One region of the Psychrobacillus sp. 05T411 genome, then DNA from elsewhere that is predicted to be linked to it. Evidence: predicted binding sites of a transcription regulator. Region 1 holds the regulator's gene; each other region holds the start of a gene.
The links. Region 1 encodes CtsR, which represses protease genes until heat stress. Its sites were predicted from a motif close to ATGGTCAATAAAGGTCAAACA; they were not measured.
Positions count from the first base shown of each region.

Region 2: a site for CtsR is predicted at 3,065-3,085, ahead of clpP (ATP-dependent Clp endopeptidase proteolytic subunit ClpP). Genes of this name have one in related genera too.
Region 3: a site for CtsR is predicted at 1,510-1,530, ahead of AC1DFT_RS04080 (ATP-dependent Clp protease ATP-binding subunit). Genes of this name have one in related genera too.

Region 1 is NZ_JBFTLO010000017.1:12-7,956, reverse strand. Features, by position in the region: gene AC1DFT_RS13900 (PIN/TRAM domain-containing protein) at 1-970, opposite strand, end outside; gene radA (DNA repair protein RadA) at 1,062-2,432, opposite strand; gene AC1DFT_RS13890 (ATP-dependent Clp protease ATP-binding subunit) at 2,491-4,941, opposite strand; gene AC1DFT_RS13885 (protein arginine kinase) at 4,931-6,031, opposite strand; gene AC1DFT_RS13880 (UvrB/UvrC motif-containing protein) at 6,021-6,566, opposite strand; gene AC1DFT_RS13875 (CtsR family transcriptional regulator) at 6,588-7,055, opposite strand.
Region 2 is NZ_JBFTLO010000002.1:167,437-175,381, forward strand. Features, by position in the region: gene AC1DFT_RS02260 (hypothetical protein) at 1-123, shown strand, start outside; gene AC1DFT_RS02265 (TPM domain-containing protein) at 164-985, opposite strand; gene AC1DFT_RS02270 (LemA family protein) at 985-1,563, opposite strand; gene AC1DFT_RS02275 (AI-2E family transporter) at 1,697-2,728, opposite strand; tRNA gene AC1DFT_RS02280 (tRNA-Arg) at 2,931-3,002, opposite strand; gene clpP (ATP-dependent Clp endopeptidase proteolytic subunit ClpP) at 3,166-3,762, shown strand; gene AC1DFT_RS02290 (HPr family phosphocarrier protein) at 4,138-4,398, opposite strand; gene whiA (DNA-binding protein WhiA) at 4,418-5,359, opposite strand; gene AC1DFT_RS02300 (gluconeogenesis factor YvcK family protein) at 5,417-6,373, opposite strand; gene rapZ (RNase adapter RapZ) at 6,378-7,265, opposite strand; gene AC1DFT_RS02310 (NUDIX domain-containing protein) at 7,258-7,740, opposite strand; gene trxB (thioredoxin-disulfide reductase) at 7,939-7,945, opposite strand, start outside.
Region 3 is NZ_JBFTLO010000003.1:265,722-273,666, forward strand. Features, by position in the region: gene AC1DFT_RS04070 (acetyl-CoA C-acetyltransferase) at 1-1,077, shown strand, start outside; gene AC1DFT_RS04075 (YqkE family protein) at 1,096-1,347, shown strand; gene AC1DFT_RS04080 (ATP-dependent Clp protease ATP-binding subunit) at 1,593-3,716, shown strand; gene AC1DFT_RS04085 (DUF4181 domain-containing protein) at 3,881-4,282, shown strand; gene AC1DFT_RS04090 (HAD family hydrolase) at 4,307-4,975, shown strand; gene AC1DFT_RS04095 (aldo/keto reductase) at 5,157-6,059, opposite strand; gene AC1DFT_RS04100 (NUDIX hydrolase) at 6,129-6,671, shown strand; gene AC1DFT_RS04105 (hypothetical protein) at 6,728-7,195, shown strand; gene fur (ferric iron uptake transcriptional regulator) at 7,282-7,722, shown strand; gene xerD (site-specific tyrosine recombinase XerD) at 7,792-7,945, shown strand, end outside.

The sequences.
Region 1 (7,945 bases):
TACCATCATCTAAGTATGCAACGCCTTGATTATGTTCTTTTCCATCTTTAATGACTACTACATGCATTATTTCCCCGGGAATAACAACGGGTTTTACTGCATTTGCTAGATCATTAATATTCAGAACCCGTACTTGATGTAGATCACACACTTTATTCAAATTAAAGTCATTGGTGACAACAATTCCATTCATCTTCTTCGCTAGACGAACTAGCTTTAAATCTACTTCATGTATATCTTCAAAGTCCTCTTCCACTATTAAAACTGCGGAAGCACGCTCGGTTTGTAGTTTTTTCAATACATCTAACCCGCGGCGACCTCTCGTTCTTTTAAGTGTGTCAGAAGAATCCGCTATATGTTGTAGCTCCGTTAGTACAAACTGCGGAACTACCAATACCCCTTCGATAAAACCTGTTTCCGAAATATCCGTAATACGACCATCGATAATAACACTCGTGTCTAGCAATTTATACGTCCCTAAACCCAAACCTTGCGTCACTTCTTCATCTGTTGCTTTCTTTTTACTCGTTTGTTGCTTGGTAGAAGTAAAAACATGAAGTAGTTCATCTCGTTTTTTAAATCCTACTTGGAATCCCAAGTATCCTAGAACGATTGACAATAATACCGGTACGACAGAGTCAATGCCAGGAATGGCAATATTATTAATCGCTGTCCCAAGTAAAAATGCGACGATTAATCCAATAACTAGCCCTAGTGTACCAAAAAGCAAATCCCCAATCGGTGCCCTTAATAGACGCTCTTCCATCCACTTAATAAAATTTATTAAGTAATCAGTTAAAAATAAGGCCATAACATAAAGTAAAACTGCTCCAATTAGAATAGATACATAAGGATTGTGGATCCAAGGGTTATCGGATAAATTAATAAATTCGTATAAATGCGGTAATAATATTAAACCCAACGTACCACCAATTAAAACAAATGCGATTTGTATAATCCATTTCAACAAAATGCCACCTCCAATTAATTATTAATTATACTGCTTGTAGCCTTCATACGTCTATTCAGACCACAAGCAGTATGTCTTTCATGGCTCTTCTTTAAGAAAATGCCTCTTTCATTACTTCGTTTACAGATTCTACTCCGATCACTTGAATTCCTTTTGGGTAATCCCATCCGCCAATATTAGAAGCAGGAACGATTGCCCGCTTAAACCCTAACTTCGCCGCTTCCTGTACACGTTGTTCTATTCTAGAGACTCTTCGCACTTCTCCAGTTAGTCCAACTTCTCCTATAAAACAATCCGTAGGAGCAGCGCCTGTATCACGAAAACTGGATACGATACTTACTAGGACGGCTAAATCGATCGCAGGTTCGTCTAGCTTCACTCCACCCGCAACTTTTATATATGCATCTTGTGTTTGAAGTAATAATCCCATACGTTTTTCTAACACTGCCATGAGTAATGACACACGGTTTTGATCGATTCCTGTTGCCATTCGTTTCGGATAGTTAAAGCTAGATTGCGTAACCAGTGCTTGGATTTCCACCAAAATTGGTCTTGTCCCTTCCATCGAGGCGACAATCGCCGAACCCGCCGCTCCATGAGAACGTTCTTGTAAAAAAAGCTCGGAAGGATTTAATACTTCCTTTAATCCTTGTTGCACCATTTCAAATATCGCAATTTCATTGGTGGAACCAAATCGGTTCTTTTGAGACCTTAATATCCGATACGTATGATGGCGTTCCCCTTCAAAATATAAAACGGTATCCACCATATGTTCTAGTATTCGAGGACCCGCAATTTGCCCTTCTTTCGTTACATGTCCTACTAAAAAGATAGCCACATTCTTTGTTTTAGCGATGCGCATTAATTCTGCTGTACATTCCCTTACTTGAGAAACACTTCCCGGGGCACTTGTTACTTCTGGATGATGTACAGTTTGAATAGAATCAACGATCACAAATTTCGGTTCTACACTATCGATTGTTTCATTGATCATTTCTAAATTCGTTTCCGAATAAATATAAAGTTCCGCTGAAGTAACCCCTAAACGTTCTGCACGAAGCTTTGTTTGACGAATGGATTCTTCACCAGAAATATATAAAACACGCTCGCCTTTATTGGCAAGTAAGGCTGAAACTTGTAAAAGAAGTGTTGACTTACCAATCCCCGGATCCCCACCAATTAACACAAGAGAACCCGGTACTATTCCGCCTCCAAGTACGCGATTTAACTCACCGAAATCTGTTGCTACGCGCGGTTCCTCTTTCGTCTCAATTGCAATAATGGGTGTTGCTTTTTGTGCCACTCCCGTAGAATGCTGAAAAGAACGTTTTGGTCCTTTCGATACGATTTCTACCTCTTCCACCATCGTGTTCCATTCTCCGCACCCTGGACATCTTCCCATCCATTTAGCTGCCTCATAACCACAGGAATTACACATAAATTTCGTTTTTTTCTTCGCCATAGTACCTCCTATGTAAAAAAAGAGCATTCCGTCCTTAAGGGTTGGAATGCCCGCAATATTATTTTTCCACCGCTACCTTCGCTTTTGTACGAACAACAAATTCATCATTTTCCACATCAAACACGACATGTTGACCTGCTAATACTTCCCCTTTTAATAACTCTTCAGAAAGTCGGTCTTCTACGTGTTTTTGTAGTGCTCTACGTAACGGACGTGCTCCATATGCTGGATCGTATCCTTCTGTTGTAATCTTCTCTTGAGCTGCTTCTGTAAGCTCTAAATCAATACCTTGTTCTTTCAAACGTTTCGCTAATTGTTCTGTCATTAGTGAAACAATTTGTTTTAAATGTTCTCTTTCAAGCGAGTGGAATACGATCATTTCATCCAATCGGTTTAAAAATTCAGGACGGAATGCTTTTTTCAATTCTTCTAGCATTTTGCCCTTCATGTCTTTATAATCCGTTTTTCCACTTTCTTGTAGGTTAAATCCAACATGTTTATTGTATTTAAGTGCATCTGCTCCTACGTTAGATGTCATAATAACAACCGTATTGCGGAAGTCAACTGTACGTCCTTTGGAATCTGTTAATCGACCGTCTTCTAATACTTGAAGAAGAATATTAAACACATCTGGATGTGCTTTCTCTATTTCATCTAATAAGATAACAGAATATGGTTTACGACGTACTTTTTCCGTTAGCTGTCCACCATCTTCAAATCCAACATAACCTGGAGGTGAACCTACAAGACGTGAAGTCGAATGTTTTTCCATATACTCAGACATATCTACTCGAATCATTGCATCTTCGTCGCCAAACATTACTTCTGCAAGTGCACGAGCAAGTTCTGTTTTACCGACTCCAGTAGGTCCAAGGAAAATGAAGGAACCAATCGGACGTTTGGGATCTTTTAACCCTGCACGAGCACGACGAATCGCTCGAGAGATTGCGTCTACAGCTTCCGCTTGACCAATGACGCGTTCATGCAGCTTTTCTTCTAGTTTTAATAACTTTTCAGATTCTGTTTGTGCTAGTTTAGATACCGGTACTCCCGTCCACATGGATACAACTGCCGCGATATCTTCTACTGTCACTTCCGACTCTTCTTTTCCTTGCTTTTCTTTCCAGTCATTCTTCATTTTTTCTAGCTCGTCTTTAAGCTTCTGCTCTGTATCACGGAAAGATGCAGCTTTTTCAAATTCTTGACTTTGCACCGCGGCATTTTTCTCCGAACGAATTGCTTCTAGCTTCGCCTCTAATTCTTTTAAATTAGGAGGAGTTGTGTAAGAACGTAGTCTCACTTTTGACCCTGCCTCATCGATTAAATCGATTGCTTTATCTGGTAAAAAACGATCCGAAATATAGCGATCTGACATTTTCACTGCTGCTTCTACAGCTTCATCTATAATTTTCACGCGGTGATGCGCCTCATAACGATCGCGTAATCCATATATAATTTGAATTGCTTCAGCAACTGAAGGTTCATCCACTTGGATTGGTTGGAAACGACGCTCTAATGCTGCATCTTTTTCAATGTATTTTCGATATTCATCTAATGTTGTCGCACCAATACATTGAATTTCCCCACGCGCAAGTGCTGGTTTTAAAATGTTCGATGCGTCAATTGCACCTTCTGCCCCGCCTGCTCCTATTAATGTATGAAGCTCATCGATGAATAAAATAACATTTCCAGCTTGGCGAATTTCATCCATTACTTTTTTCAATCGATCTTCAAATTCACCACGATACTTAGTCCCAGCTACTACCGTCCCCATATCAAGCGTCATTACTCGTTTATCACGCAATATTTCTGGTACTTCATTTTGAATAATTTGCTGTGCAAGGCCTTCTGCAATAGCTGTTTTACCAACACCAGGTTCCCCTATTAAAACAGGGTTATTTTTTGTCCGGCGTGCTAGGATTTCAATGACACGTGTAATTTCTTTACTACGCCCAACTACTGGATCTAATGTACCTTCTCTAGCAATTTGGGTTAAATCCCGCGCTAATCCATCGAGTGTAGGCGTACTCGCTGGAGCGGCACTATTATTAGCGTTGCCATGCGATTGATCAGTACTTCCAAGTAATTGAAGTACTTGTTGGCGAGCCTTATTCAGACTAACACCAGCATTATTTAAAACTCTTGCCGCTACCCCTTCTCCTTCACGGATCAATGCTAGTAATAAATGCTCTGTACCTATATAGGAGTGCCCTAGTTTGCGAGATTCATCTACAGAAAGCTCAATCACTTTTTTTGCGCGTGGTGTATAATTGACGATCGGTCCAACTTCTTCTGCTCCAGTTCCTACCAACTCTTCAATTCCCACTTCAATCACTTTCGTATCTACTTCAATAGCTTCTAGTGCTTTTGCAGCTATACCACTACCCTCACGGATTAAACCAAGCAATATATGTTCTGTGCCGATAGATTCATGCTTTAAGCGAATTGCTTCTTCTTGCGCCAATTGTAAAACTTTCTGCGATCTTTGTGTGAATCGATTAAACATCATACGAGTTCTCTCCTTTTGTTTTCGTTTTTTCTTCCTTTTGCAACCGTTCTCTCAGCAACTTCGCTCGAAACAAATCACGCTCTGAAGTATTTAAAGTAGTTCCGGCATATTGTTGTAAAAATCCTGGTTGCATAAAGACCATGCATTCATTCAAAATAGTCATATCTACATCTTCAATAAGCCCCATATCTATCCCTAAACGCACGTCGGACAAACACTTCGCCGCCTCTTCTGTCGTCATAATACGTGCATATGACAATGTTCCTAAAGAACGATATAACCGATCCTCTAGTGTACTGGCTGAATGCTTTAAAAGTGCATTCCGCGCTTCTCTTTCTTTTTGAATAATCTGTTCGGTTATGCTTTGAAGATCGGCAATTATGTCTTCCTCTGATTTACCAAGCGTTGTTTGATTGGATACTTGGTACACATTCCCGAGCGCTTCACTACCTTCCCCGTAAATTCCTCTTACAACCATCCCTAATCTAGAAATAATCGTGATGATTCGGTTCATTTGTTTCGTTATTGTTAAAGCTGGCAAATGCATCATGACAGATGCACGTAGTCCAGTCCCCGTATTAGTGGGACAGCTGGTTAAATAACCGAACTGTTCATCAAACGCATAAGATAACTCTTTTTCTAAAACTCGATCAATCGCATCAGCCTGACTATAGGCTTCTTGAATTTGAAGACCTGGAAATAAGCATTGAATACGGATATGATCTTCTTCATTGACCATTACACTAACAGCTTCATCATCGGATATTAGAGCAGAACCAGTAGTCGGTGAATTAGCTAGTTTAGGACTGATTAAGTGCTTTTCTACAAGCACTTGTCGATTCAATTCGGACAGATCCTTTATTTGAATGGAAGAAAAGTTCTTCTGTAGATCCTCATTAGCATCTAATAGTGTAGCCGAAACGGATTGGTCAATTTTATGCGCTTCGTCCTCTGTAAATGCAAGTGGAAATCGATATCCGTTTAAGTTTCTAGCTAATCGAATTCTTGTACTCATGACAATATCAGAATGCTCTCCATCTCCTGCCATCCAGCTAGAGATCGAATTATCTAAAAAGCGTTCAATCGACATGCGTTTCTTCACCTCCAGCGGCAAGCTTTTCCTCGAGTTCTCTTGCCTCATCTCTTAGCAGTGCTGCTTCTTCGAATTTTTCTGTTTCAATCGCTTCTTTCATCTGCAACCGTATTGCTTCAATACGCTTTTTCAACGCTAATTTTTCGCCGAATGCTCCAGGTGCTTTTCCTACATGTGCCACGTTTCCGTTGTGTAAACGTTTAAACACGGTAGGCAGTTGGCCACGGAAGCTATTGTAACAAGAGGCACAACCGAATTTGCCTTCATCTAAAAATCGTTGAATAGACCAACCACATGCTTCACATTCTAATGGAGGTTTTTTCTGTACTTGTTGCATTGGTTGCTGGTCTGTATGATTGAACCAATTGGATAATAATTGGTGAAGCGATAGTGGATCTTGTTTATATTCTACATAAAACGGGTGGAGACTATTTGCACAGACCTCGCAATAATGTCTTTCAAAGTGTTCTCCGTTATGCACTTGCGTAACCGTTACTTTTGCTGGTCTTTGCTTACAATTTTCACAAATCACTTTTCAACACCCCGTTCGCTTTCACTTTTTTTCATATTTTAATGTCAGTAACATTGCGCATAGGATACGTGCTCGCAAGTCGTCCCTTGCCGGTAGTGGAATAGCAAGTGTCGTACGATTAAGGGCAGCTAAAATAATTTTTGCTTCTCGATTAGAAATAACTTCTTCATCGATTAATCGGAATACAATATCTTCCGTTACCGATTCAGATGCGCCATTTTCTAGACTTTGTATTATATGCTCAATCAGATCAGCTTTCGTATGTGCCCGCACGCGGAGGATTCGAATATATCCACCGCCACCACGTTTACTCTCCACTAAGTATCCACGATCTTGGGTAAATCGAGTATTAATCACATAATTTATCTGGGATGGGACACACTGAAACTTTTCAGCGATTTCACTTCTTTTTATTTCAATTTGTCCCTTACTCTCTTCTTCGATAATTGCCTTCAAATACCCTTCAATAATGTCAGATATATTTTTCACCTTCTCACCTCTTCTCGCAAACTGACTTTGACTAACTTTGACTATATTATAACGAGAAAATTATGGATGTGCAATTGATACGATTCTCCCTTCAGTGTTCCCGAAATTTCGAATAAAAAAACATAAATGGGCTATATTTTTAGGAGCTAGGAGGAGGTGTGTAGTATGGGGATACTACGACGCAGTGACCGCTGTGATTTTCGCTGCAGTCGTGCGCTTTCCGCCGGGTGAGCGATGAGCCATCCCCGCCGCCCTTAGGCGGACGTTGCGATGGCTTATTTGCCCACTCATCCGGCAGGAGTCGACGCCTGTAGCGAAAATCAATGGAATTTGCCCAATTATCAATACCATCTCATTAAAAAACAAAATTTCARCCAGTTTTTCCATTGGATTATCCAATAAATGGCTTAGGGCAACCAMCCGATGACTGAGAGCAACCAGTTCTACTACGAAAGCAACTAAATCAGCACGAGAGCAACCAAATTACTCGTGAAAGCAACCAATTCTCAAAATGGCTCTTTACTTGATGTGAGACAACTATAATTCCGACMTATTATAGGAATTATATGTCCTAAAGCCCGCCGAACAAGCCTGGCCGGCATCTACTCGACTAGTTTGTCGTGTTCAGCTATCTTATTGTCACGTTCAACCATTTATTGTTAATATGGGATCTCAATAATTTAGCCATTTCCATTGATTTTCGCTGCAGGCGGCGAMTCCAATGGAGGCCAACACGATGTTGGTCACGAAGGCGTTGCCACACGATGTGGCGTTCTTAGCCTTTGTTCCTCTACCTGAGTAAGATGAGACTTCACAACGTACGCGCAAGCGGCGGTGAAGGCTCATCACTCACCCCACGGAAAGCGTCCGTCCTGCAGCGAAAATCATAG
Region 2 (7,945 bases), on a different contig from region 1:
GGAGTTTTGGTGTTCGCTCCCGATTCTAACCTTGGAATTGCTGGAGACATCACTACAGAACCACATGTTTTCTTATATGAGGAGATTAAACTGATGCTTGATGAATTTGCAGACAATGAATAACAGAAAAAAAGCCCTAAAAGGGCTTTTTTTCATAAAATATTTACCATTTGCGTCCTGCTCCGCCGCCACCGGAACTACCTCCGCCAAATCCGCCGAAACCACCACCTGAACTTCTTCCACTTCCTCCTCCGAAGCCGCCAAAGCCACCTCCGAAACTTCCTGGTCCAAACATTCGTGTACTAGAGCGTCTGCCACCAGAACCCGGTCTTCCACCACCGCCTCCCCGACCACCAGACATGATGGTGTAAATCAGATAAATAACGACGATTATCATAATAATAGTTGAAAACGAAAAGCCTCCACCAGATGCTGGATTTTTCGGTTCAACTAGTTCCCCGTCCCAGCCATATTCTGTTGCAACCTCATTGTATAAGACTTGATATGTGGAAAGGACAGCATCATCTACCGACCCTTGTTCCAAAAAAGGTGTCGTATATTCATCAATAATCCTTCCTATTTTCCCATCTGGTAAAGCGCCTTCTAAACCATAGCCCACAGTAATTGCTACATCTCGATTACCTTGCTTTTCAGGATCTGTTTCAATTACAAATAAAACACCATTGTTCTTCTCCTTATTTCCAATACCAAACTCCCGTATCACATCCACACTAAACTGATTGACATCTTGCCCATCCAAAGAATTAATAATCATCACAACAATTTGTGCTCCAGTCGCATTATCTAAATTGTAACCTAGCTCTTCTACTTGTTGTTTGGTCGATTCAGATAAAAAACCTTCATAATCTTGCACATATAATTCTCCAGGTATCGGCTTTGGTATATCAGAAGCAGCCACAGTTACTATTGGAATGAAAAGAAATAAAAGTAGCGCAACGCTAAGCAAACGCGCAACTTTACTCATTACTTCTCATCTCCTTCAAAATCCACTACTGGAGCGTCTTGTGCAGCTGCATCTGCTTTAAAATATTCTTTTTCATCAAAACCAAAGATAGAAGCAACAATACTTCCGGGCATACGTTTTACTTTTTTATTGTAATTTGCAACTACTGCATTATAATCTTGTCTTGCCACAGACAAACGATTTTCCGTCCCTGCAAGCTCATCCATTAACTGTCGGAAATTCGCATCCGCTTTTAATTCTGGATAGTTCTCTACAACTACTAATAATCTGCTTAATGCACCGGATAATTGATCATTTGCCGCTGCTTGTTCTTCTGGCGTATTTGCCCCTGCCAAATTCGAACGAGCGTCTGCGATGTTACTAAGTACTTCTTTTTCATGCGATGCGAAACCTTTTACCGTATTCACTAAGTTTGGAATTAAATCTAAACGACGTTGTAGCTGATTTTCTACTTGCGCATAAGCACTATTCACATCTTCTTCGCCATTTACAAAACCATTGTAACTAGGTATTAGTATTGCTGCAAAAATAGCAATAATCACGATAATTATTACTAACGGTCCTAAAACTTTTTTCATCCTATTCACCTCTAACTAAGTATATTGTTAATGTACCTTAAAATTGAACATATAAAACATACTATGTATACGGTAAAAAGGATAATAGGTTTCAAAAAACACCCTTTCCAATTAGAAAAGAGTGTTTTTTAATCTATTTTTTCCCATCAGGTGGGTGACTGATCTTTTCTTTATTCGTTACTTCAAGTACATCGAGCAGGAAAACAAAAATCGGAATTCCGACAATCAATCCCCAAACACCAAAAAAGCTTTCCGAAAAAATGAGAACGATAAAGGTATAAAAAACGGGTAAATCAGTTTTGGAAGACATCAGCTTTGGATTCAATATATATGCTTCAACTGCATGAATAATCATAATAGCAATTAAGACATAAAATACTTTCAAAAACCCTCCAATTGTAAAAGCAATTAAAGCTAAGGGAATAAGCGATATAATTACTCCTGCTACCGGAATAAGTCCTAAAAAGAAAATCAAAATTGCCAATCCAAATATTTGCGGAAATCCTAAAATGCTTAATGCAATTACTGTCAAAATAGTATTGACAATAGCAATAATAAATTGGGCTTCAATCACTTTACCAAAAGTGCGAGTAAACTTCGAAGCAAAATATTCCACTTCAAAATAAAAAGGTGCAATCTTGCTATATTTAAACTTGCTTGTGAATTCTTTTAATCTTGGTTTTTCTAACAAGAAAAACAAGCTCAAAATTAAAGCAATGATAACTTGAACACTTATTTTACTAATACCTGTAAAATATTTTAGTAGAAATGAAAAACCGTTTTCCAAATAAGCTGCAAGCTGATTTTTAGTAATAATCATTTCTATATAGCCAATTATTACATTTTCCTGAGGCTGTGTATAAAAAGCAGTAATTTGCTTAGCAAGTTGACTGATTTGTACCGTGATAATAGGCAAGTATTTCACGATGCCTAAGGTCAATAACCCGATGATCAGTGCATACATAATGATTACAAGGGTTTTCCGGTTTAATCGTATGTATTTGACTACAAACTCAATGAGGCGATCCATCAGAAAAGTGAAAATAAACGTTAACAAGATTAGATTGATCATACTCCTCATGCTATAGAGGATGAAAACAATTAAAGCAAAAATTAAAACTCGTTTTACTCCTTTTTTTTGAAAAAATTCCGTTACAACGTCCATATACCGCAAAACTCCCTATTCACTTTTTCGAATTAAAATTACCATTATAACGCTTCTTTTTTAATTATTACCGTATATTATGGAGATAACAAGTGAAACGTTCTCCTCAATTCATGGAACATCAAAAAACACGCCCAAACGTTTCAATAGCGTTTTGCGTGTTTTCTTATAATTCCAGCTTAAAACTGAATTACCTTGTATATGCCCTCGGCGAGGATCGAACTCACATTTAAAGCTTCGGAGGCTTCCGTGTTATCCATTACACTACGAGGACTAGCGACTTATATATTATACAAATGAATTCAAAATAATTCAACCTAACTTTTCAATGCTTAATATTTGACCTTCCTTGACCATAATGTGTATGATAAAGTTACAACTGAGATATACTTTTCAGTAATCAACTTACAATACCACCTTTGAAGGAGGCAAACAGGATGAATTTAATTCCTACAGTAATCGAACAAACAAATCGTGGGGAACGCGCTTATGATATTTACTCACGATTATTAAAAGACCGTATTATTATGCTTGGAAGTGGCATTGATGACAATGTTGCGAACTCCATCGTTGCTCAACTTCTATTTTTAGAAGCAGAAGACCCTGAAAAAGATATTTCCATCTACATTAATAGCCCAGGTGGAAGCATCACAGCTGGTATGGCAATCTACGATACAATGCAGTTCATCAAACCGGACGTACAAACAATTTGTATCGGTATGGCAGCTTCAATGGGAGCATTCCTTCTTACAGCTGGAACAAAAGGAAAACGTTACGCACTTCCGAACGCAGAAGTAATGATTCACCAACCACTTGGTGGCGCACAAGGGCAAGCAACGGAAATCGAAATTGCTGCAAAACGCATCTTATTCTTACGCGACAAGTTAAACAACATTATGGCAGAGCGCACTGGTCAACCGATTGAAATCGTATCAAGAGACACAGATCGCGATAACTTCATGACTGCTGAACGCGCGAAAGACTATGGTCTAATCGATCATATTATCGAACGCAGCGAAATGAAAAAATCATAATAAAGAATTGTACCCAAGGAAATTTTACTTTCCTTGGGTACTTTTGTGGGGAAATAAAACTAGGTGAGACGTAAAACGTCGTGTATGCGGTCAAGTATCGACTCTTTTACCTGGAGAAGGATGTCAATTTATAAACGCGCAACGTTTACAAAAAAACAAGACACAACCATCCTCGTCTCACTCCAAGTAAGGAGCTATTTTATGCTTTGGTTGCTTTCACTGGCAATTTGGTTGCTCTCATGCTGAATTGGTTGCTTTCGGAATAAAATTGGTTGCTTTCAATGACCGATTGGTTGCCCTAATCCATTTATTGGTGGATTATTTACAAAAAGAGCCATCCCCTAGTCAAGTTTGACTAAATGGGACAGCCCTTTCTTAATATTCTTCATTGGAGATAAATTTTGCTAGTGTTTCTACTGCTTCTTCCTCGTCAGAACCTTCTGCACTTAAGTTTACAGTGATTCCTTTACTAATTGCTAAGCTCATGATTCCCATAATACTTTTAGCATTTACCTTTTTCTCATCTTTTTCTAAATATACATCCGCGATATAACGGTTTGCCTCTTGTACAAATAATGCTGCTTGTCTTGCTTGTAATCCTGCTGGTAATTTCACTTCGACTTGTTTCTCTGTCATTAAAATACGCTCCATTTCACTAAATTGTTTCGCCTCTACGAAGTGCATCTGCGATTTCATCTATTTTTCGTAATCGATGATTAATACCAGATTTACTAACGTTTCCAGTAGAAACCATTTCACCTAACTCTTTTAAGGTCACATCTTGATATTCTACACGTAAACGTGCGATTTCCCGTAGTTTTTCTGGCAATTGATCGAGACCGATCGAACTTTCTATATATCGTATATTCTCAACTTGACGAATAGCTGCACTAATCGTCTTATTTAGATTAGCCGTTTCACAGTTAACTAAACGATTCACGCTATTTCGCATATCTCGGATAATGCGCACGTCTTCAAATTTTAATAAAGCACTATGAGCACCGGCTATGCTTAGAAAATCAGAAATTTTTTCTGCTTCCTTCAAATAAGCAACAAAGCCCTTTTTCCGCTCAATCGTTTTCGCATTTAACTCAAATCCATTCATCAATTCCACCAGTGCATCACTATGTGTTTTGTACAATGAATAAATTTCTAAATGATAAGAAGATGTTTCCGGATTATTAACAGATCCTCCAGCTAAAAAAGCACCTCTTAAATAAGCGCGCTTACAGCAATTCTTTTTCACTAAATCTTTGGAAATAGAATATTCAAATTGAAAATGATCTTTCAATATTTGTAAATCCTCTAGTAACTCTTTCGATCCTTCTCGGATACGGCAAATATAAATATTATTTTTTTTCAATCTCATTTTTTTTCGAACGAGCAATTCTACTTGATACGGATATAAAGATTTTATCAATGTGTATAATCTTCTAGCGATTGCCGCATTTTCAGTTTGCACATCTAAACTAAGCGCCTTATTGCTAAATGAAAGCGATCCGTTCATTCGAATAAGGGCTGAAAGTTCAGCTCTTGCACAACATGGTTTGGACTCTTCTTGCGTCATTTCTTTTTTGGTTTCAGAAGCAAACGACATAATCCGTTTCCCCCTTTCTAGCTAAGGATTACAATAACTCATTATGTATGTAATCACTTACGCATATTCTACAAGCCATTTCGCTACTTTCATCGCATCATGACGTACTGCGCCACCATGGACAATGGAAATGTCTTTTTTCACGACTGCTAAGTTTAATGTTTCTAGTTTTTCTATATCTATTTTGACAGGTGATGCTTTTTCCTGCTTGTATAAATATTGCACATTTTCAGGGATTTCTTCATTACTTATTAAAACCGCATCTAAGAAATTCTCACCTACATGATCAAGTAAGGCGTTGACATGATCGAATGCAGTGTAATCACTTGTTTCCCCGGCCTGTGTCATTAAATTACAAATATATACTTTTTTCGCTTTTGACCGAATAATTGCATCTTTTATACCTTCCACTAACAAATTCGGTAAAATACTAGTATATAGGCTTCCAGGCCCAATTGCGATAATATCGGCTTCTTTTATCGTATTAATTGTTTCTGGTAACGGTTTCACATCGGATGGAGAGATAAATACCTTTTCTATTTTCTTTCCATACAATGGAATTTTAGATTCACCACTTACAATTGTCTGATCCTCGTATTGCGCATGAAGTGTGACTAATTGATTGGCTGCTGGTAGAACCTTTCCATGCACCTTTAATACACGGCTCATTTCACTAATAGCATTAGCAAAATCACCCGTAATAGAAGTTAATGCTGCCAACATTAAATTTCCTAAAGAATGCCCTTTAAGCTCTTCCGATTTAGAAAAACGATACTGGAACATTTCTTCCACCAATGGTTCTACATCCGAAAGTGCCGCTAGCACATTTCGAACATCCCCAGGCGGTGGAATATCATAATCATCCCGTAATCGACCAGAACTTCCACCATCATCTGCTACAGTGACAATTGCTGTAATGTCGAGTGGGAATTTCTTTAAACCACGAAGCAATGTAGACAGTCCCGTACCACCACCAATAATAACTATTTTCTTACGGTGTTTTGTACGCTCCATTCCTTCATTCCTTTCTTATCGTTACATCTCTATGTGTGATAACCGTTTTATCTTCTGCTTTTAATAGTTTACCAAAGTATTCAGCTAATGTAACGGATCGATGCTGTCCACCCGTACAACCAAATGCAATAACTAGCTGTGTCTTACCTTCTCGTTTATATTGTGGAATCATAAACAAAAACAGATCAGTTAGCTTTTCGATCAATGTCTTTGTATCCGCCCATTTTAAAACATAACCAGATACTTCTTCATCTAGACCTGATTTCAACTTGAGTTCTTCTATATAGAAAGGGTTGGGAAGAAAGCGTACATCAAATACTAAATCGGCATCGATCGGGATTCCATGTTTAAATCCAAAAGACATGACGTTTACTGTAAATACTTTACTACCTTTTGACGAAAATTCAGCTTGTATTTTTTCCCTTAACTGACGAGGCTTCATCGTAGATGTATTATAAATAAATTGTGCTCTTCCTTTTAACTCCGAAAGTAACTCTCTTTCTTTTTTGATCCCCTCTAGCGGGAGACCAGAATTAGCTAGTGGATGAGAACGTCTAGTCTCTTTATATCTTCTTACTAATACTTCATCTTTCGCATCTAGAAACAATACTTTTGGAGTGATCGTTGTTGCTTCTTGTAACTGATTAACTGATTCCACTAAAGAATGGAACATTTCACCACCACGTAAATCCATAACTGCTGCAATATTTCGAGGTTGTTTATTGGAATCAATCATTAGCTTGATGAATGTACTTAAAAGTTCCGGTGGCAAATTATCAATACAATAATACCCAAGATCTTCAAAACTTTGAATGGCAACTGTCTTACCTGCTCCAGACATTCCTGTAATAATGACCACTTCGGTTTCCGGCTTTTGTATAGTACTATCCATTGTTTACTTCTCCCTCCGATGATTGCTGAATCGTTTCTGTTATCAATGAAAAGTCAGGCGTGTAAACAAAGGTTCCATATTGCATTCCTTTTTCTTGCACAGCAAATAATAAGTTCGTTCGATCCCCTTCAGCCATTGGAAGCGTATGTAAAGCTTCTACTGGATGCCATTCTAAAATACCTTCTTTTGTTTCATGGAATGGCCTACCTTCCAAATCTTTGGCGACAAATGTGAATAACATCCACTCATCGATTCGCTCCCCATCTTCTTCGATAACCATGGTGTAAATTCCTTTTAAATGGGGTCCAATAGGGATAGCATTGGTTTCCTCGGTAAACTCTCGAACAGCAGAAACTAGAATAGATTCTCCTACTTCCATCTTGCCACCAGGAGCTACGTACCAGTTTCTCCTAGGCTTCTTTAATAAAAGGACTTTGTCATCTTTGCATATAAGTAAATTTGCGATTCTTTGCACGAATTGTCACTCCACATCTTTCATGTGTTAATAGTTTTATTATACATTAATTTTCACAAAAAGAGGCTGCTTCACGATTAAAATCGCGAAACAGCCTGTTCAACTATTTCTTATATAAAAAGGGGGGTCAATTTATATTTCTAACTATACGCTTTAATTGTTTCAAGAAGGTTACAAATCCATTAAGAAATAATTAAATTAAGCG
Region 3 (7,945 bases), on a different contig from region 1:
GAAAAAGCGTTAGAAAAAGCAGGAGTATCAAAAGAGGCTGTAGATGAAGTGATTATGGGGAATGTGTTACAAGCAGGTTTAGGACAAAACCCAGCGAGACAAGCTTCTATCCAAGCAGGCTTACCTGTTGCTGTATCAGCACTTACTATTAACAAAGTATGTGGATCTGGTCTTAAAGCAATCCATCTTGCGACACAGGCAATCATTGCTGGGGATGCGGATGTTATCGTTGCCGGTGGTATGGAAAATATGAGCCAAGCTCCTTATTTATTGAAAAATGCAAGAGATGGCTTCCGCATGGGCGATCAAAAAGTAGTAGATAGCATGATTTCCGATGGTTTATGGTGTGCATTTAATGACTATCATATGGGAATTACAGCAGAAAATCTATGTGATCAATATAACATCTCAAGAGAAGAGCAAGATGCTTTTTCAGCGAGATCACAAGCACGCGCAGTAAACGCGATTGAAGAAGGAAAATTTGTAGATGAAATCGTGCCAGTGGAAATTCCACAGCGAAAAGGAGATCCAATCATTTTCGATACGGATGAATATCCGAAAAAAGGATCTACACAAGAAAAATTAAGTACGCTTCGCCCAGCATTTAAAAAGGACGGATCTGTAACTGCGGGGAACGCTTCTGGTATTAATGACGGGGCAGCTGCAGTTGTCGTAATGTCTAAAGCAAAAGCAGAAGAATTAGGATTAAAACCAATAGCTACGATCGTAGCAAATGCATCTGCAGGTGTGGATCCAAGTATAATGGGTATTGGACCAGTCGAAGCAGTGAAAAAAGTGTTAAATAAATCGCAAATCGCGCTTTCCGATATCGATTTAATCGAAGCAAATGAAGCATTTGCTGCCCAATCGATTGCAGTAGATAGAGAATTATCGTTTGATCATGATAAACTAAACGTAAATGGTGGAGCTATCGCACTTGGCCACCCAATCMGTGCAAGTGGTGCACGTATTTTTGTATCATTACTTCATGAAATGGAGAAACAAGATGCAAAAACAGGTCTTGCAACACTTTGTATCGGCGGCGGACAAGGAGTAGCGACAATCGTTAAACGTTAACATAAGAAGGTGAACCATTTGGCAAAGAAAAAACAAAAGCAACAAGTAAAGCCAGCAGCAAAAAAAGAAGAAGGCAATGGTCTTTTCGATCAGCTCTCTTCCGATGTATTGGATAAATTAAAAGAAACAAAGAAACAATTAGTAGCAGAAGAGCAAGCAAAAGAAGAAGAAAGACAAGCGCAACTAGCTTTTGAAAAAAAGCAAAAAGAAAAAAATAAAACGTTTGAAGAACTGCTAGATGAGTATGGATATGGTGGTTCGAAGTTTTAGGTGAATTTCAAACAGTTTAGGAATCCGTTTATTGGATTCCTAAACTGTTTTTTTGTGTATCCCTGTGACAGGGAGAATTCAGAACTGTATACGAATTGTTTGTGTCACAAGGACATTTTCAATTTCACTTCTGATGAATCAAAAGCCCAAGCAAATCATTTGAAAGTCAAAAAAGGTCAGTGTATAATAAAATCAAAGGTTAAAGATAGTCAAAGTCAAATGGTTATTTGAAGGAGGAAACAAGTATGAAATGTCAACATTGTAATAAAAACGATGCAACGATGAGTTTGAGAGTGCAAGTGAATCATCAAGGAATGCAAATGCACTTATGTCAATCTTGTTTTCAAGATATTCAATCGCAATTGACTGCAGGAAAAATGCCTTCATTTAATAATGATGCACAGTATTTTTCTCAAGCAAATGGCGGTCAACAAGCGCGAACACAAACAAAACAAACCGATGAACATAATGGTAATGGCTTATTAGACAAAATTGGTAAAAATCTATCAAATGATGCCAAAGAGGGTCGTATTGATCCAGTCATCGGACGTGATCAAGAAGTAAAACGAGTCATCGAAACATTAAATCGAAGAAATAAAAATAATCCAGTATTAATAGGAGAACCGGGTGTTGGTAAAACAGCCATTGCCGAGGGGCTTGCAGTGAAAATCCACGAAGGTGATGTACCAGTGAAATTGATGAATAAACAAGTGTACTTGTTAGATGTCGCATCACTCGTAACGAACACAGGCATTCGAGGACAGTTCGAAGAGCGTATGAAACAATTGATCGAAGAACTTGAGACTCGTAAAGATGTGATATTATTCGTCGATGAAATTCACTTACTCGTTGGGGCAGGAACAGCAGAAGGTTCACAAATGGATGCTGGGAACATTTTAAAACCTGCTTTAGCACGTGGTGGACTACAACTTATCGGTGCTACTACGCTAAAAGAATATCGTCAAATCGAAAAAGACGCTGCTCTTGAACGCCGGTTCCAACCGATTATCGTGAAAGAACCTTCTGCAGAAGATACGATTCTCATTCTAAACGGCATTAAAGATCGTTATGAAAACTTCCATGAAGTGCGCTATCCGGCTGAAGCGATTCAAGCTTTTGTTACGTTATCGCAGCGTTATATTCAAGATCGATTTTTACCCGACAAAGCAATCGACTTGATGGATGAAGTAGGGGCACGTTTAAATCTGACACATGCGTCAGCTGATTCGGAGTCAATCGGAACACGTCTTAACGAAGTTATTCAATTAAAAGAACAAGCGGCAGAAAAAGAAGACTACGAGAAAGCTGCAAATTTACGCTTTGAGGAAATCGGGTTGCGTAAACAATTGGAGCAAGCCAAACAAAATGGGGACACTCCGCAAGTAGAAGTGACAGTTGCAGATATCGAGTTGATCGTTGAAGAAAAAACTGGAATTCCTGTGACAAAGCTACAGGCTGCAGAACAAGCCAAAATGAAAGGAATCGCAGAAAATCTCGGTAAGAAAGTGATTGGCCAAGAAAATGCGGTCGCTAAAATTGCCAAAGCCATCCGTCGCAGTCGTGCAGGGCTTAAATCTAAAAATCGCCCTATTGGATCCTTCTTATTTGTTGGTCCAACAGGGGTCGGTAAAACGGAGATCACAAAAGTGTTAGCAGAGGAACTTTTTGGTTCACGTGATGCATTGATTCGTCTCGACATGAGCGAATATATGGAGAAACATTCGGTGTCTAAAATTATTGGTTCCCCTCCAGGCTATGTAGGGCATGAAGAAGCGGGGCAATTGACAGAACGTGTTCGCCGTAATCCATATTCCATTTTATTACTAGATGAAATTGAAAAGGCTCATCCAGATGTGCAAAATATGTTCCTGCAAATAATGGAAGATGGTCGTTTGACAGATTCGCATGGCCGAACAGTGAGCTTCAAAGATACGGTCATCATTATGACAAGTAACGCGGGGACAGGTGACAAAAAAGTAAGTGTAGGATTCAATCAAACCGTACATGAATCCGTCAATATGCTTGAAACGTTAGGTGCTTATTTCAAACCAGAATTTCTTAACCGTTTCGATGCCATTGTCTCATTTAATGAATTAACGGAAGAAAATTTACTACAAATCGTGGACTTGATGCTAGAAGATTTACAAGGTACGATTGCAGAAAATGATATGGACATCACAATTTCGTCAGAAGCAAAGCAAGCATTGGTTAAACTAGGTTACGACAAACGGTTCGGTGCTCGACCACTTCGCAGAGTGATTCAAGACAAGATTGAGGATCCTTTAACAGATCTTATTTTGGAAGAAGAACATATTGAAAAGGTTCATGTAGATGTTGTGGATGAAGAAATTGTGGTTCGTAAAATGTAATATAATGTCTAACGCCCCCTGAAAATTATTCAGGGGGTTTTTAGGTTTCGTCTCCATACAAGTGCAAAAGTTAATTGTTTGAATTATTCGAGAAAACCATAAAGTATTATGATAAACTAAATAAAAAGTTAGAAATAACTACCACTATTGGAAGGAGATTTTAAATGGTGTGGGGAAAGGCTATTCTATTTGTTGTTTCTGTATTTATGTTAATGTTTATTTTTAATAAAATTATGACAAAAGTACTGAAATTAGAGAAAAAGAATATATTTTCGAATAGATATGTGAATAATCTACACAAAAAAATTGGGGGGATACTATCTATAACGTTTCTTGTTATCACTATTGTTTTCAATATGTGGCAAATTGAACATCCCGAATTAGTAAATATTTCTTGGTATTTTTTAGGAGCTTTAATGATTTATTTTATTTTGGATGAATTAGTACGTTCTTTCATGGAGTGGAAATATGCAACTAATCGCAAGGATTATGTTTATACATTAAGTGAGATGTTATTTATGATCATTGTTATTTTTGCATTTGCGCAGACTTACTTTTTGGATTGATGAATTAGGATAGGGGATAGAGCAATGATTCAAGCAGTGTTATTTGATTTGGATGGGACTTTACTCGACCGGGATGCGTCTGTAAAGAAATTCATTGATAATCAATACGAACGATTAAGTGACAATTTAGGACATATACCTAAAGAGAAATATATGACTAGATTCATTGAGTTGGATTGCCATGGATATGTGTGGAAAGATAAGGTATATCAACAATTAGTAGAGGAATTCGGTATCATGGGTATAGATCGGGAGAATTTATTGGAAGATTATATAAGCGAATTTAAGAATCATTGTGTTCCTTTTCCAGATCTCCATAGTATGTTGGAGGAACTGAAAACGGATGGTCTTGTTTTAGGTATGATTACTAATGGATTCGGGCAATTTCAGATGGATAATATAAAGGCTTTAGGCATTGAAAGGTATTTTGATGCAATTTTAGTTTCTGAAACAGAAGGGATGAAAAAACCAAATCCTGCAATATTTGAAACGGCATTAAAGAGGTTGAATGTAACTGCTAGCGAAAGTGTCTTCGTTGGGGATCATCCGGAAAATGATGTGATAGCATCCCGACAAGTTGGCATGAATGGGATTTGGAAAAAAGATATTGAATGGGATGGATTTGAGACTGATTTCGTCTTGGAGGATTTAGGGGAGCTTCCGAAGCTTATCAAACGACTAAATATAATGTAGTTTTCTTCGAATCGCAAGCTCCAACGGTCAAATCGCAAGATCTAGTCCTAGAATCGCAAGATACGATGCCCAAATCGCAAGATAGGCTCTTCGAATCACAAGATACCATCTCCAAATCGCAAGATTCAACCTATAATCACAAAAAAACCGCTGAACTTCCACGTTCAGCGGTTTCGTCTAGTTAAGCCTGATGATCTGCATACACATCTTGCTTTGTAATCTCTCGTGCATTTAACAGAACATCCTCAGAAACCTCCGTATTGTAAGCGTCCACTGTTTCTAGGAGCTGTTCCGTGCTACTTGCCCCAATAATCATAGACCCCGTTGCATTTTGCTCTAATACATGATGCAGCGCGACCGCGGTAATCGGCGTATCCAGTGCTTGCAGTTGCTCAATTGTTGCCAACAGCTCTTTCTTCGCATAGCCCAAATACTCACCCGTTTTATTTGCCCGATTTAGCCCTTCAGCAGTTAATAACCCTTTTGCAAGCGTCCCTCGACTCAGTAAAGAAACATGATGTTCCTCTAATAGTCGCAACCATTCTTCTGGTCTTCGATCGAGTAAACTATATTGCATCATGACCGAAACCGCATTACTCTTCGTTAAAAAGCGATTGATTACATTCGGGCGAATAGAAGAGATGCCGTATTCCCGAATAAGCCCTTCTTTTTTCAGCGATTCAATCGTATCGATCACTTCATCGGCATCATCTTCCATTGTGCCACCGTGCAATTGGTACACATCGATATAATCTGTTTGAAGTCGCTTTAATGATTCGCGCACAGCTGTTGTGATCCATTTTTTTGAAGGATCCCAGACCCATCCATCTCCAGATTCATTCATACGATTGCCGACTTTGGTTGCTAAAATAATAGACTGGCGATTATTTTTCAACGCATTTCCTACGATTTTTTCATTTTCCCCGTTATTGTATAAATCCGCGGTATCGAAATAATTGATTCCATGATCGAGTGCAACTTCTATAATTTTCTCTGCATCTTGTTGACTCGTTGGGAGCGACATACAACCAAAACCAATTTCCGAAACGAATAAATCACTTTTCCCTAATTGTCTTTTCTTCAACTTGTCTCACGTCCTTTCCTCCATGGTACAATGAGGGTAAGACAGTTTCAAATGAAAGGAAATGAAAAAATGAAAAAATTCGAAGAAAAAACGATTCAAACAGAACAAAAATTCAAAGGTAGAATCATCACTTTACAAGTAGATGACGTAGAATTACCGAATGGAAAGACTGGGAAAAGAGAGATTGTGAAGCATCCCGGAGCAGTCGCTGTTATTGCAATCACAGAAGATAAAAAGATTATTTTAGTCGAACAATATCGAAAAGCTTTAGAACTTTCGATTATTGAAATACCAGCTGGAAAAATAGAACCGAACGAAGCACCAGAACTAACTGCTTTGAGGGAACTAGAGGAAGAAACAGGGTATACGACAAATAAGCTTCAATATATTCAATCGTTTGCCACATCTCCAGGATTCGCAGATGAAATTATCCATCTTTACCTAGCAGAAAATATCGTGAAAGTAGAAGAAAAAGCAGATTTGGATGAGGATGAATTTGTCGAATTGATGCATGTTTCGTTAGAGGAAATGGAATCGATGATTACTAAAAAACAAATATATGATGCCAAAACTGCATTTGCATATCTTTGGTTAAAAAACTATTTAAAATAGACATGTTAAAACCTAGTACAAGCATATGATGAGAATAGATAGGGAGGTGTTCCAACATGAACCAGTCTTATACTATTCTTATTTCACTATGCGTACTTGTTTTTAGCTTTATCGGTGGTTTATATCTCTTTGAAAAAAGTACACCAGAACAGCAGCAATGGATTATTAATCTCCTGGACGCACGTGTTCTATTACTAGAGCAGCCTACTTTTCTGGAAACTATTTTCCCGCATATTATGATTGCTGTTGTATTCTTTTTGTTTTATCAGCATCGTTATTTGCGCAAACTCATTTTGATCATTTGTGCTTTTCGTATTACGTTTTATGGGTTTGGCTCTAGTTATTTGCTTCAAACACAAGAATCCACATTTCCTTATGTCTTTTGGTGGTTTCCTTTTCAACTAATCTATTGTTTACTTCTTCTGGCACTTGCGAACCGGGTCAATTTGTTCTCGCTTTCCCTCTATGGAATTGTTATTATTATAGAGTTCTTCTTTATACCATTTGTATTATATAATAATTAATTCTTTTTAATAATTATTATTAATTGAATGTCTTGTAATGAGAATTCATTTCTTGGTATAATGAAAGAAGTTTAGGGGGGCGTCATATGGAAAGCCGTATTGATCGAATTAAAAAACAATTATCTGGTGCGGGCTATAAACTGACGCCGCAACGAGAATCGACTGTTCGTGTTTTGCTTGAAAACGAAGAAGACCATTTAAGTGCGGAAGATGTATTTTTATTAGTAAGAGAGAAATCACCAGATATTGGGCTTGCAACTGTTTATCGAACACTCGAATTATTAAACGAATTGAATGTCGTGGACAAGATTCAATTTGGAGATGGTGTATCCCGCTACGATTTAAGACAAGAAGGGGCGGCACATTTCCACCATCATCTAGTTTGTATTGAATGTGGTGCAGTAGATGAAATTCAAGAAGATTTACTAGAAGACGTGGAAGCTATCGTTGAAAATAAATGGAACTTTAAAATAAAAGACCATCGTTTAACATTTCACGGAGTATGTCATCGCTGCCAAGATAAATAACCAAAAAAAGGATAGCATATTGCTATCCTTTTTTTACATAGGAGGTCTTTTTTTTTGAAAAACGGATTAATGCATTTAGAAGATTATTTACATTTTTTACGAATTGAACGTCAGTTAGCAGCTAATACCTTAACATCTTATCAAAAAGATTTAGTCGATTACATAAAATCAGTATTAGAAAAACAGCAACTACATACGCTAGATGATGTCGAACGCCAACATA